Mangrovibacterium diazotrophicum: one gene and its partner. The main gene of each other region encodes a partner of the protein of the gene in region 2 in a complex. Links are inferred from orthologs where the notes say so. Each region holds a gene or a part of one and is shown on either strand. Other genes may lie near its edges.

Region 1 (6,916 bases), 2.4 Mb from region 2 along the record:
TTTTAGTGAAGGTTGTTGCTGAAAGTCATATTGAATTTATCCGGAGGTCGCTGCCGTCGAAAGTACTGACGGGTTACTTGTTGTATGCCGGTTATGTAGTTTTCTTTTACGCCGTTAATTACTACAATTCGTTGAAGGATAAGATTAAGAAGGAGTCGGAGATGAAGATGCTGATCCGCGATGCGGAACTCAGTGCTTTAAAGTCGCAAATCAACCCGCACTTCTTGTTTAATAGTTTGAACAGCATTTCATCGCTGACAGTCAGCCGCCCGGAAAAAGCGCAGGAAATGGTGATCAACCTGTCGTCGTTTATGCGCTATTCTTTGCAACACAGCCGGGAAGAGACCGTGAGTCTGAAGGACGAGTTAGATCATATTAAGTTGTACCTTGGGATTGAGAAGATTCGGTTTGGGAAGAAATTAAACCCGGTTTTTGAAGTTGAGGAGAATTGTTTGAAAGCCCGGATTCCCAACATGATTTTGCAGCCGCTTTTGGAGAATGCCATCAAGTACGGGGTGTACGAGGCAACTGAACCTGTGAATATCGTTATTCGCTGCAAACCCGATCCTGATTATTTTCGAATTACAGTTGAGAACGAATACGATGCCGGAACCATTAATAATAAAGGTGAAGGGATCGGACTGATGAATATACGGCAACGCCTGGAACTGATTTACGGTAATCCGAATCTGTTGCAGATTACCGATTTGAAAACCAGCTTTAAAGTTGAATTATTGCTCCCTCAAAAGTAAAATGTTATGAGTGAAAAGCTAAACGTATTGATTGTTGAAGACGAAGAACTGGCACGCGACCTGTTGAAATCGTACCTGAAGGATCATCCTTCGGTTAACCTTTTGGGCGAATGTGAGAACGGTTTTGAGGGGGTGCAAAAGATCAACGAACTCCAGCCTGATTTGGTTTTCCTGGATATTCAGATGCCCAAGATCACCGGTTTTGAAATGTTGCAATTGCTCGATCACAAACCGGATATCGTATTCACAACGGCTTATGACCAGTATGCGTTGAAAGCTTTCGAAATTAATGCGGTTGATTATTTGTTGAAGCCATTTTCAAAAGACCGCTTTTTGTCGGCTGTTGAGAAAGCTTTGGAGCGAAAAGGCAACCAGGAAAGTCCCTCGGAAAAGATTAGTCGGTTGAGCGAGTACGCGACAGGCGAGTATCTGGATCGCGTAGTGGTGAAAGACCGTCACAAAATTCATATCATTCTTTCTTCCCACATTCGCTACATCGAGTCGATGGATGACTACGTGCTGATTTACACGAACGAGGGGCGGCACATGAAACAAAATACCATGAAGTTCTTCGAAACGCATCTTGATCCGCACGAGTTTATCCGAATTCACCGTTCGTACATTGTTGGTGTTTCTCAAATTGAAGAGATTCAGCAGTATGAGAAAGAGTCATACGTTGTTATTTTGAAGGACAAAACGAAGCTGAAGGTGAGTAAGTCAGGTTATAAGAATCTGAAAGAAGTCCTGGACTTTTAACCTCGGTTTCACATCAGGCTTAGAATTCGGAATAATTCAGCTCTTGCATTTCTTCTTTTCGTACTTTTGAAAGTATAAGACATTTTTATGCCTCGAGTTTTATTGCTTCTATTTTTTTGCATTCCTTTTTTGTGCTTCGGACAAACTGAAGTAGGCCCCGACAGCTATTTCCTCTACCTGGCCATTGCATTTATCCTTGGCGTACCGCTAATTCTTTATTTGGTGTTTGCCGTGCGAAAGCGGGGAAAGCTTAGTTTCCGCAAATGGTTTCGAAAGGGCAAGGTTGAAGTTGAACTGGTTCCGAACCGAAAATATCGCCCGGATGTGTTGACCCTTGTTGTTCACAACAAACGGACGAACGCTGTAGACCTGGAATCGCCCGTTTTAATTATCAGAAAGCTGTGGTCGGTGCGAAAATTTAAGCTGAAAGGTATAAATCGGGCAGAAATTTATCCATTGTACCTCGAATCGGGTAAAACGCATGAACTTCACATTAAGTTAGATGTTTTTCATAAACACGATTCAAGCCTGCGTTCCTACTATTGGGCACGCGTTTTATTGAAAGATACAAGTGGACTAACTTATTCCACAAATTACATCACCTTACGTAAAAGCTTAGTTTCTTAATGCGGGACTGGAAATTTCACCATATCGATTTTTCAACTTATCCTTGGTACAGTGGAAATGACCTAGGAGTTAGATTGACTGAAACCGGTTTTCAGGTTAAAGTTTGGGCTCCTAATGCCAGTAAAGTAGAATTTCTGGTTTACAAGCACAGTCATGGAGGAAAGACAACGCACCGGTATTGGTTGCATGCTGAAAATCACGGTTGCTGGGTTTTAAATACCGAAGGTGATTTTGACGGATTGTACTACACCATTCGGGTGAATGACGGCGATTGGTTAAATGAAACACCTGGCGTGGATGTGAGAGCTACCGGTACCAACGGGCGCAGGGGATTATTTTTTCATCCGGAGAAAACCAATCCCGAAGGCTGGTCGGATGATAAACCGATACCGACTGAAAATGCCGTGAATGCCATTTTATATGAAGTGCATGTTCGTGATTTCTCAATTGCTGAGAATTCGGGGATGCACCAAAAAGGAAAATTCCTGGCTTTTACAGAAGAAGGGAGAATCACCCCGGAAGGTTTAGCCTCTGGTATTGATCACCTCAAGGAACTCGGAATTACGCATGTTCATTTATTGCCGGTGTTCGACTACTGGACAGTTGACGAATCGAAGCCGGAGACAAAATACAATTGGGGCTACGACCCTCTGAACTACAACACGCCCGAAGGAAGCTATTCAACAGATCCGGATACAACATCTCGGATTACGGAGTTCAAGCAGTTGGTGATGGCTTTGCACAAAGCCGGAATCGGCGTGGTGATGGATGTGGTTTATAACCACACCGGCTTAACCCGTCGTTCTTGGTTTAATCAAACGGTGCCTGGATATTATTACCGGCAAACACGTTCGGGGAGTTTTTCCAACGCCAGTGGTTGCGGAAATGAATTTGCATCCGAACGGGCCATGGCCCACAAATACATGATTGACTCGCTTTTGTATTGGGCTGAAGAGTTTCATTTGGATGGCTTTCGTTTCGACCTGATGGGAATCCACGATCTGGAAACCATGTACGCGATTCGGTTGGCCCTGGACAAGCTTCGGCCTGGCATTCTGATGTACGGAGAAGGCTGGACGGCCGACCGTAGTCCGATGGATGAAAACCAGCGTGCGGTGAAACGGAACATTTCGCAGTTGGAGCGGGTGGCCTGTTTTAACGACGACTTCCGTGATGCCTTAAAAGGAAATAATTTTGATGGTTCGGGCGAAGGATTTGTCAGCGGAAAGGTTTTCCACGAGGAAGCAATCAAGTTTGGAATAGTAGCGGCCTGCTATCATCCTCAAATTGTATACAGCTACGTTGGCGGTTCGGGTTTCGCCTGGGCACGTCACCCCTGGCAAACGGTCAATTATGCGTCCTGTCACGATAATTACACGCTATTCGATAAGCTTTCGCTTAGTTGCCCCAATGCGGATACCGAAACCTTGAAACAAATGCAGAAACTCGCGACTGCCTTGGTGATGACATCGCAGGGTATTCCGTTTTTGCATGGCGGTTCAGAGTTTTGCCGAACTAAAGGCGGCGATCACAACTCCTACAAATCGCCCGATAGCGTGAACCAGTTCGACTGGTCGCGGAAGAAGGAATTTGAGGATGTTTTCAGCTATTTTACAGAGCTCGTGAAGCTACGGAAGTCAGTTCCTGCATTTCGCATGGGAAGTTCCGATTTAATCCGCGAACATCTTAAATTTTCGACTGATTACAACATGGGTGTTGTGGCCTACCAGATTACCGACTTCCCCGGCGAAGAACGATGGAAAACCATGCAACTTGTTTTCAATGCGCGCAAAGAAGACTTTCAATTCGATCTGCCCAACAACAACGGATGGAAAGTCATCGCGGAAGGTGGAACGATCGATTTGGAAGGAGTGCGGACTTTGGAGGAACATGCTGTGATTGTTCCCCCGGTTTCGATGATGATCCTGGTGCAGTAATCTGCCGCGTCAGAAAATCGCTAAAAGCAGGTCAATATCTTTCGATGGCAGGTTCAGTTTATCGCCCAAATCCGAATTGGTCAGAATTCCATTGTAAATATAAATCCCTTTCCGGAAGCCTTTGGTGGATTTGATGTAATTGGGTATTCCGCCAATTTCTCCAACCGAAATAATAATCGGCGACAGCACATTACTTAAGGCAATAGATGCGGTGCGGGCTACGAGTGACGAAATATTCGGGACGCAATAGTGAACGATATCATTCACCTTGTAGGTCGGGTTGTTGAGGTCGGTACATCGGCTGGTTTCGAAACAGCCACCCTGGCTGACGTTAAGGTCGATAATGACCGAGCCTTTTTTCATTTTAGCCACCATTTCCTTCGAAACGCGGAACGAAGGTTTGGTATTCACAGACATCGCGCCAAGTACCACATCAGCTGATTTCAATGCTTTCTTCAGCACGTTTGGGTACAAAACCGAGGTGAATATTTGGTGCCCCAGTTGTTCCTCCAATTGGCGAAGTTTGAAAATATTGTTGTCGAAGATTTTGACGTGAGCTCCGAGGCCAATTGCAGCACGGGCCGCGAATTCTGCGGCTGTCGTCGCTCCCAGTATAACGAGTTCAGTTGGTGAAATCCCGGTGACACCACCGAGCAATACACCTTTGCCATCTCTGGAATTACTGAGATACTCGCTGGCAACCATAATGGAGGTTGATCCTGAGAGTTGGCTCATAAGTTGAACCACCGGCAGGCAGTGTTCCTCGTTTTCCATGTACTCGTAGGCGATGGCGGTTACTTTTTTCCGCATCAACTTTTGAACAGTTTCAGTACAATGGTTACTCAGCTGCATATTCGAGATCAACGTTTGATTGCCACGAAGCAAATCAATATCTTTCTCGTCGAAGGGTGAAACCCGTAAAATGATATCGCATTGAAAAACATCAGCTCTTTTTTCCAGAACAACAGCACCGGCATTTCGGTATTCATCGTCAGAGTAGCTCGAAGCTTTGCCGGCATTGGTTTCCAGGTAAATTTCGTGCCCGTAGGAAACCAGCAATTCAACAGCTTCAGGTGTTAGCGGTACACGCGATTCAACCTGTGCAAAGTCGGAGGGGATACCAATGGTGATTTTCTTCCCTTTTCGCCGGATTTCCAGCATCTCTTCCTGCGGCATATACCAACTGGAGATTCCCGGTTTATTTTCTTGTTCTGTCATTTTTTCGATGCTAAGTTTTACCAAGTTAGTTTTTCTGGGCAAGATTGCCAAACATGTCAGATGATATTGGCTTTCAATTCCCTTACCGACGGGCTAATCTCTTCGATATGTACTTCAACGAGGTGTTCAGGAAGAAGGTATTCGATTCGCTCGGGCCATTCCATAAAGCAGTAATTGCCACTTTCAACATAATCGTCAAATCCCAGGTCCATCGCTTCGGTCATATCTTTCAGACGGTAAAAATCGAAATGATATATTTTTTCCGGAAGGGCGGTGTCGTACTCGTTTACCAACGCAAATGTCGGGCTGGTAATATTGTCTTTTGAGCCCATGGCTCGGCAAAGCGCCTTGATAAAGGTTGTTTTTCCCGCGCCCATTTTTCCGTAAAACGCAAAAATGCGTTTGTCGCGGAAGGTGTTTAAAAACTGTTCGGCTACAGCTGGTAGCTCATCAAGCGCGTTGATCTGAATCGAAAACATATTCATATTATTTGTGCATGCAAATTAACAAAACTCGAAGGATATTTCCGTGCAAGTTTGTGATTTTCCAGTCATTCAACATTCGAAAGCAAATAGAGTTTAGTTGTTTGCGATTTTAGCTGTATTTCAGTTGAATTTAAATTGCAACCCCTATAAATCAGGGATTCTTTTTAAAAAATGTATTACTTTTGAAGCAAACACTATGAAATTTACAAATATGAATCTTCCTGAAAATTTAAAGTACACAAAAGAACACGAGTGGGTTCGTGTTGAAGGTGATATTGCAGTTGTTGGTATTACAGATTTTGCTCAAGGTGAACTTGGAGACATCGTTTTCGTTGAGATTGAAACTGTAGGCGAGTCACTTGCTGCGGGTGAAACGTTCGGAACTGTTGAAGCTGTAAAAACAGTGTCGGACTTGTTTATGCCTGTTACTGGAGAGGTGGTTGAATTCAACTCGGCTTTGGAAGATAGCCCTGAATTGATCAATAAAGACGCTTACGGTGACGGCTGGATGGTAAAAGTGAAAATCGAAGATGCATCGCAATTGGATGCTTTGATGGATGCTGCAGCCTACCAGGCTATGTTGGAAGCTTAATTCTAGTTTGAAAATAAATCGAAATCCTCGGAGCTTGCGCTTCGGGGATTTTTTATGCTCGCTATGTTCGTTTTCAGGTAGAGCAGGCACAAAAAAATCCGGCCAATTGACCGGATTTTGTATTTCGTGTAAAACTGTTTTACAGTGTTTTTGCCACTTCGATTTCGTGGAACGATTCGATGAAGTCACCGATTTTGATGTCGTTGTATCCATCAATGTTCAAACCACATTCGTAACCTTTAGCAACTTCTTTCACGTCGTCTTTGAAACGTTTCAGTGAACCAAGCTGACCGGTGTAGATGACGATGCCATCGCGGATAATCCGAACTTTGTGACTTGCCGTACGGATAATTTTTCCGTCGCGAACAATACAACCGGCAACGGTTCCCACTTTGGTAATCTTGAAGGTTTCCTGAACTTCGGCGGTACCAAGAATTTCTTCTTTGATCTCCGGTGAAAGCATACCTTCCATCGCTGAAGTGATCTCGTTGATCGCATCGTAGATGATTGAGTACAGGCGGATATCCACTTCTTCTTTCTCTGCCAGAC
Region 2 (6,891 bases):
ATTTTTCACCCGTAGTTCTAACTGGTCGTCGTGGTTTTTGGATGCGATGCCGTTGATGGCAATAAACTGTTGTCCGTTCGAGATCATCACATTGTCAAACTCAACCCGGCTCGAATCAATTGCCATTGCCGATGGGTGAACCTGCCAAAGCGTATCGGCGATATAGATTTTACTGGGGGCAATTTTTATATCGACATGGTTGGTTTGGTCTTTCCGTTTTGTGAAGGCCACTTTTCCCTCCAATTCACCGCTGTAAGTCAGAATATCGTAATTGTTCCATAGTAATTTAGTGTCCATTTCATCGTCGGCAGCTGATGCAAGAAGCGCCAGGTTGTACAATCGCTGACTGTCGCCAATCTGAAATTCTTCCATGCGGGTTTTCAGTTCAAGCTTATCGTTGGAATGAATCGACAGAGAATATCCCTTTACAACCATGTTGTTGAGCTGAACATTTTCAATCTCGGAGTATAAATCGATCCGGTGATTTATTTCGTCGAATTTGCCTGTGATATAACCGGGGCTGATGCGGAGTTTGGGATAGAATGTTTGCAGAACGGGCTCCAGATTCTTCATCTCAACATCGAAACTAAACTTGTTTAAGCCCGGTGTTTCCTGGATTTCCGCTGCGCTTGAGGGCAAATAATATTTCACCAGGTTTTCGATCGATTTTCCAAGCGACGCAAAAAGGTAGCTCCCCTCGATATCAGCATCAATGAAGTCTGATTTTATTTCCAGCCTGTTTGTCTCGGCTGCCGTGGTGTTTATTATTAAACTGTTCAGTAAAATCGTATCGTTTTCGTTGACGTATTTCCCGTCGTCGAATTTGATTGCTCCTTTGATATCGTCGATTTTACTTCCTGTGAAATTGGCATTGACGTGCATGGAAAGTTCCGACCGCTTGAAATACTTATCGAGTTGCAGTGCTACCAGGTCCGCTTTGTCCAGTTTCAATTCAAAATCGAAAAGCGAAGAGTCCGGATCCAGGTTCAGTTTACCATTGAAGGCACACTCCAGATTTTTATCGTGAATGTTCAGATCTCCTTCAAAACGATGTTCCTGAATCAAGCCGTCGAGCACAATGTTTTTGTACTTGTAGTTGTTGAATTGAATGCTGTCGATGGCTCCGACCACTGTTGCATTCATCGTATTTTTGTTCTGGTTGAATTGGCCGTCAATTTGCCCGCCGAAAGTTACCCGTCCCAGTTTTGAATTCTGCACAAAGCGCCCCAAGCGGAAATTGATGGTTTTAATATGTCCATTAACGTCCAGTAGGCCGTTGGATGCCGGACGGAAAGAAAGGTCCGTACGGATGCGTCCGAAATTCGAATTAATTGTTCCGTAAGCCACAAAATCACTCAGGAAGCCGGTGAAGTTACCGTTGTATTGAATGACGCCGGCCTCGTTCAGGGTTGACGAGATTTTAGGGTAGGGCGATTCCGAGCTGTTCGGCAGTCGGATTGCAGCAATATCTTTAAAGTCGAGGGTGGAATTCTTCAGATCGAGTTGGATGAATGTTTTTTCAAAATCAGGTAATCCGTTCACATAAAAGTCGCAATTAATTGCCGTCGAATTGCCGGTTTTAATTTGAAGATCCCGTGCCTTCAGTTCCGATATTTTTCCGAAAACGTGGCCCGAAATATCAATTTTCTGATCCATTCCCCTGATTTCTGGAACAACCGTTGCAACATCCTGCAAATCAATTTGCGATTGCTTCAAGTCCACATCGATATACGATTCCGTGAATTTGGAGCCATCCTTCATTTTGCTTTGGTCAAACACAACATCTGCCTGCGTGATCACCGAATTCGGTGTCAACACCTTCAAATTGCGCAGTTTGATCATTTTCCGGTACGATACAAATTCGGCACTCAGATTCGATAAACTAAAGCTCTTGGGATCGTTGAACTGCATTTCATTAATCCTGAAGTAAATTGAATCTTTTTCCAAATTCAGGTCTGATACCTCCAGGTGGATATTCTGCAAGTCGATTAAATGATAGTCCTGTTGATTAAAATAAGAATAACCAACCTTCGCCTGGTCAAACAAAAATGTCTCACAAGTGATATTCCAGCCCAGCGTATCGCGATCAGCTTTCGAACTGCGGAGACTGTCCAGCAGAAATCCATAGTTCGGAAAATGCTGCTCGTTGAGCGACAGAAAGACTTTCGTTCGCAATAAATTGACCGAAGACAGGTTGATATTGTGCTTTTTCAGGTTCAGATGATCGATTGTTGCGATCAAATTATCGATGTACAGAAGTGTATCCTGTTTTTGATCTTCGATGTACACTTCTTTTAAAATCAGCTTGTTGAAGAATGAAATATCAACGCTTTTGATACTGATGGTTGTATTGAATTTCTTGCTGAGCTGATTGGTAATTTGGCGGACAACAAAAGTTTGAACGGCGCTGGTTTGAAAGGCCAGGTAAATTATGAGTAATAACAACGCTAATACTCCCGTAAACCAAACTACTATTTTGACTGTTTTTTTAATACTTTTGTCCCCTTATTTAGACGCAAAATAAACTAAAATCAATGGATTTATTAAGTCCGGCGGCAAAGTTTTCCAGCGAAAAATGTACCAAAAAATCATGGAACAGAAAAAAGATATCATCATTCTCGGAATTGAATCGTCCTGTGACGATACATCGGCTGCCGTGTTGAAGAACGGTTATTTGTTATCGAACATCATTGCCAGCCAAAAGGTGCACGAAGCTTACGGTGGTGTGGTGCCAGAACTGGCTTCGCGGGCACATCAGCAAAATATTGTCCCGGTCGTTGATCAGGCTATTAAACAAGCCGGCATTGACCGAAAGGATATTTCAGCCGTTGCGTTTACTCGTGGCCCGGGCTTACTGGGTTCGTTGCTGGTTGGCACTTCGTTTGCAAAAGGTTATGCGTTAGCTGCCGGCGTTCCGATGATTGAAATCAACCACCTGCAAGGGCACGTTTTGGCTCACTTTCTGAAAGAAGATGGCGCTGAAAACCGTGAACCTAAATTTCCACACCTGTGCTTGTTGGTGAGTGGCGGTAATTCGCAGATTATTTTGGTGAAAGATCACCTGGAAATGGAAGTGATCGGCCAGACCATTGACGATGCTGCTGGCGAAGCTTTCGATAAATGTGCGAAAGTGATGGGAATGCCTTACCCGGGCGGACCATTGATCGACCGTTTGGCGAAAGAAGGAAATCCCGATGCATTCCAGTTTGCCAAGCCACAAATTAAGGATTTGGACTACAGTTTTAGTGGTCTGAAAACAAGTTTCCTCTACTTCCTGCGCGATCAGCTGAAGGAAAATGAAAATTTCATAGAGGAGAACAAACCGGATTTGTGTGCCTCGCTTCAACGGACGATTATCGAGATTTTGATGAAGAAACTCGTGAAGGCCTGCAAAGAGACCGGTATCCGCGAAGTGACCGTCGCTGGTGGTGTTTCGGCCAACTCTGGTTTGCAAAATGCCTTGCGCGAAGAGGCGGCAAAACGCAAATGGAACCTCTTTATTCCGAAATTTGCCTTTACAATGGACAACGCTGCGATGATTGCGATGACCGGCCATTACAAATACCTGAACAACGAGTTCGCCGAGATGGATGCCGTTCCTTTCGCGCGAATGAATATTCAGGAATAACTTCGCGTCATTAGTTGGTGTTAATTGTCATTCGGTAGTCATTTGGTTGACATTTGAGACACCGACCCATCTTTGGAATTTGGATTTTTCTAATTCGGAATTTCTACACCCTTGAGTAGCATGGAGAAAATACGTGTGGTTTTGGTGACCGGCTTTTTGGGAGCCGGGAAAACAACATTCATCAACGAAGTCATCAAAAAACACCAGCACCTGAAATTGGCACTGGTTGAGAACGAATTTGGCGAAAAATCAATCGACCAGGATTTGATTATCGGCATGCGTGCCGACAATATCTTCGATTTGAGCAATGGCTGTATTTGTTGTACCATATCCAACGAATTTTCGTTAACACTTTTGGATTTGGCAGACAAAGCCGGTGAGTTGGATTTTCTGCTGATTGAAACAACCGGAATTGCAGATTTGTCGAATGTGATCCGTCCGTTTTACGACGACGAAGATTTGCGCGAGCGGTATGAGCTGCAGGGGAGCGTTTGCCTGGTTGATGCCCGAAACTTCGAGGAGCAGCTTGCCGGAAACGAGCAACAAATGCAGGTCATTCTGAGTGACCTCCTCATCATTAATAAAACCAACGAAATTGAAGCGAAGACCCTGCCAGGCTTGGAGAGACAGCTGCTTGCTTATAACGGTTCGGCACTTGTGGAGCACACTAATTTCGGACTTCTGGAGGATTTTTCGCTCGCCGAATTCAGTGAGCGTGTAAAAGGAAAACTGGAACAAAAGTTATCGCAGCCGGTCATGTTTCGGGTAGTGGAATCCAAAAAATACAGCACATTCACCCATCAATTCCCTGGTTTTATCAATTTAGAGCGTTTTCAATACTGGTTTAACTACTATGCAGCGATTAATCAGCGGGAAATTTACCGAATCAAAGGTCTTTTGGTTACGCAGAATTCACCGTTTAAAACAATTGTGCAATCGGTAGGCGGGGCGGTGTCTTATGCCGAGGGATCATTTCTTGAGCCCGGCGAAGAGCCCGTAAATACACTGGTTTTTATCGGTAAGGATATTGACCACGAGCGTGTGGTTTACGAGCTGATGCACTACTTGGAAGGGAAGTAGGAAGTCAAAAGTGAAAAGTCGAAAGGCAAAAGGCAAAAGAAGCTGGCAGATTGCTCGGTAGTGTTATTAACAAATTTAAGAACTGCGTAGCTCTTTGAAATTTGGATTTTTTTGTTTGGGATTTTGTTCGTCTAATACCAGCCCATCAGTTGCATCAGAATAACTACCAGCACAGTTGTTAAAGCAGCCACTCCAATGGCAAGGCTGCTCATGGCAGCTTCTGTTTCACCCATTTCAATAGCTTTTGTGGTTCCCAAAGCGTGCGATGATGCACCAATACTCAAACCCTTAGCAACGGGATGTTTTATTCGTAGAAATTTTAATAGAAATGGCGCTATTGATGCACCGATAATTCCCGTAATTATAATCGAAATGATTGTGATTCCCTGAGTTGCGTTCAACATGTTACTGACAGCAATACCGATTGGCGTAGTAACGGAGTGGGGAACAAGCGATCGTTCAAGCATCTCATTTAAACCCAGTATCCGACTTAACCCAACAACTGATAGAATTGCAGACGCAACCCCGGTAATAATTCCACCCAAGATTGCGTATTTGTGTAATGCTAATAATTTACGCTGACGATACAAGGGCAATGCCAACACCACCGTGACAGGCCCCAGGAAAGCGTGAATAACGCTGCCACCTTTCATGTAGTGGTCATAGGGGATGTCCGCTAAAATAAGAATGCAGATAATAATAATAACTGAAAGCAAAAGTGGATTCAGCCAATTTTGACGGGTTCGATGTTTAGCCAGTGAAATCAGGTAAAAAAGGCCAACCGTCAATAAAATTCCGAACAGGTGTGTGTTAGTTATGCTTTCCATTCTTCTTTTCATTCAAATTGATGAATAACTGTGTCGCGAGGGCAGTCGCTGCCATTACCAATATTGTAGAGATCAGAATGACGATAAAACTTTCGAAATAAAAACCCTTTAACGCGTGGTAAGAAATCATCACACTTACACCAGCCGGGATAAAGAAAAATCCCATATTCTGGAGCATGAAGTCAGCTGTTTCGCGTATCTGACGTTCTTTCAGCACTCCGGTAAGCAACAAAATCAATAGCAATATCATCCCGGTAATTGGACCTGGCAGGGGAAAATGCAGGTACCTGCTTATTAAATCACCCCCTAAATTTATTGAGAGGATGATAAAAAGTTGTTTGAAAATTTTCATGTCGAATTGTAGAAAGTTTAGCCTTACTGGCCAAAGTTCTCGTAGGTGAACGGGCGGACGTCAATCAGATACATGCCGGCTGTTTTTGCAGCTTCCATACCCAGAACACCGTCTTCCAAAACCTGGCAATTTTCAGCTTTAATACCTAATAACTCGGCACACTTCAAAAATGTTTCCGGTTCCGGTTTGTGTTTGGTAACGTCGTCGGCGGTAACAATCGCATCGAAATATTTGGTCAGCCCCAACTTTTCGAGTTGCACTTCTGCACTGCGTCGACTGGCTCCGGTGCCGACAGCCATCGGGATTTTACCGTGATATTTCAACATTAAGTCGACAACCGGCTGGTGTGGTTTCAGCAATGACGCGTGATCCCAGAATGTTTCCTGTTTCATTTTCACGATTTCATTCGGATCAACTCCCTGCAAGTTGTTTTCGGCAATAACCCGCTCGGCAAAGCTAATTGTCGGCATGCCGGTCATTTCTTCTATGATTTTCTCGTTGAATGTGCAGTTATAGTGAGCGCATACTTTGTGCCAGGTGGCAATGTGAACCGGAAGCGAATCAGACAACGTCCCATCCAAATCAAAAATCAACGCTTCGGCTTTCGGGTGTTTTTCAAGTACCATAATGTCAAATTTGAGCGACAAAGGTAGAAAACTTCAGATTCCTGTGCCGAAAATGTGTTTTGGGTTAACCGGAAAGGTGAAAATCTTAAAATTTGCTTTAGAATAGCTGGTGAAACAACTGTTCGAGCCGTATTTCAATTGAAAAGGTTTGTTTAGAATTAAAATATTCCTAATTTTGCGCGACCTAAAAGATAGGTGTAAATTTTTAATGTTTAATAAATTAGATGTTTTATGAAAAACCAGTATGAAACCGTTTTCATTGCAACTCCCGTTTTATCTGACGTACAGATAAAGGAAGCGGTAAGTAAATTCAAAGACATCATCACCGAGAACGGTGGCGAAATTGTCAATGAAGAGGACTGGGGATTACGCAAATTA

Evidence for each region.
Region 1: the proteins of tsaD (region 2) and tsaE are in contact, whole or in part, in a crystal structure (PDB 6N9A), measured with the Thermotoga maritima proteins. The link is inferred for Mangrovibacterium diazotrophicum from one-to-one orthologs. Residues at the interface, in WP_004082750.1 of Thermotoga maritima: Cys10, Asp11, Arg49, His50, Leu82, Gly84, Gly135, Gly136, Glu154, Thr155, Leu156, Asp157, Asp158, Ser159, Glu162, Asp165, Lys166, Arg169, Leu170, Tyr175, Lys213, Thr214, Leu217, Tyr218, Gln221, Arg222, Asn324; in WP_004082108.1 of Thermotoga maritima: Leu37, Gly38, Lys46, Lys57, Val59, Lys60, Ser61, Thr63, Phe64, Thr65, Leu66, Met67, Val69, Pro71, Tyr82, Arg83, Leu84, Asp86, Asp88, Phe89, Asp93, Ile128, Asp130, Glu131, Arg134.

What each region holds. Positions count from the first base shown.
Region 1 is NZ_RAPN01000001.1:2,650,694-2,657,609, reverse strand. Bases 4,059-6,916 are described here. They hold tsaE (tRNA (adenosine(37)-N6)-threonylcarbamoyltransferase complex ATPase subunit type 1 TsaE), read right to left. Parts: upstream 5,770-6,916; coding sequence 5,347-5,769; downstream 4,059-5,346. Other genes in these bases: infB (translation initiation factor IF-2), read right to left, coding at 6,507-6,916; gcvH (glycine cleavage system protein GcvH), read left to right, coding at 5,972-6,367; BC643_RS10540 (alanine dehydrogenase), read right to left, coding at 4,082-5,290; pulA (type I pullulanase), read left to right, coding at 4,059-4,072. In the rest of the region: BC643_RS10560 (sensor histidine kinase), read left to right, coding at 1-752; BC643_RS10555 (LytR/AlgR family response regulator transcription factor), read left to right, coding at 759-1,508; BC643_RS10550 (hypothetical protein), read left to right, coding at 1,596-2,135; more of pulA, read left to right, coding at 2,135-4,058. UniProt on the Escherichia coli protein: Required for the formation of a threonylcarbamoyl group on adenosine at position 37 (t(6)A37) in tRNAs that read codons beginning with adenine.
Region 2 is NZ_RAPN01000001.1:278,369-285,259, forward strand. What follows is about bases 1,777-4,609. They hold tsaD (tRNA (adenosine(37)-N6)-threonylcarbamoyltransferase complex transferase subunit TsaD), read left to right. Parts: upstream 1,777-2,590; coding sequence 2,591-3,628; downstream 3,629-4,609. Other genes in these bases: BC643_RS01240 (translocation/assembly module TamB domain-containing protein), read right to left, coding at 1,777-2,445; BC643_RS01250 (CobW family GTP-binding protein), read left to right, coding at 3,749-4,609. In the rest of the region: more of BC643_RS01240, read right to left, coding at 1-1,776; more of BC643_RS01250, read left to right, coding at 4,610-4,708; BC643_RS01255 (LrgB family protein), read right to left, coding at 4,840-5,535; BC643_RS01260 (CidA/LrgA family protein), read right to left, coding at 5,519-5,887; BC643_RS01265 (beta-phosphoglucomutase family hydrolase), read right to left, coding at 5,911-6,513; rpsF (30S ribosomal protein S6), read left to right, coding at 6,745-6,891.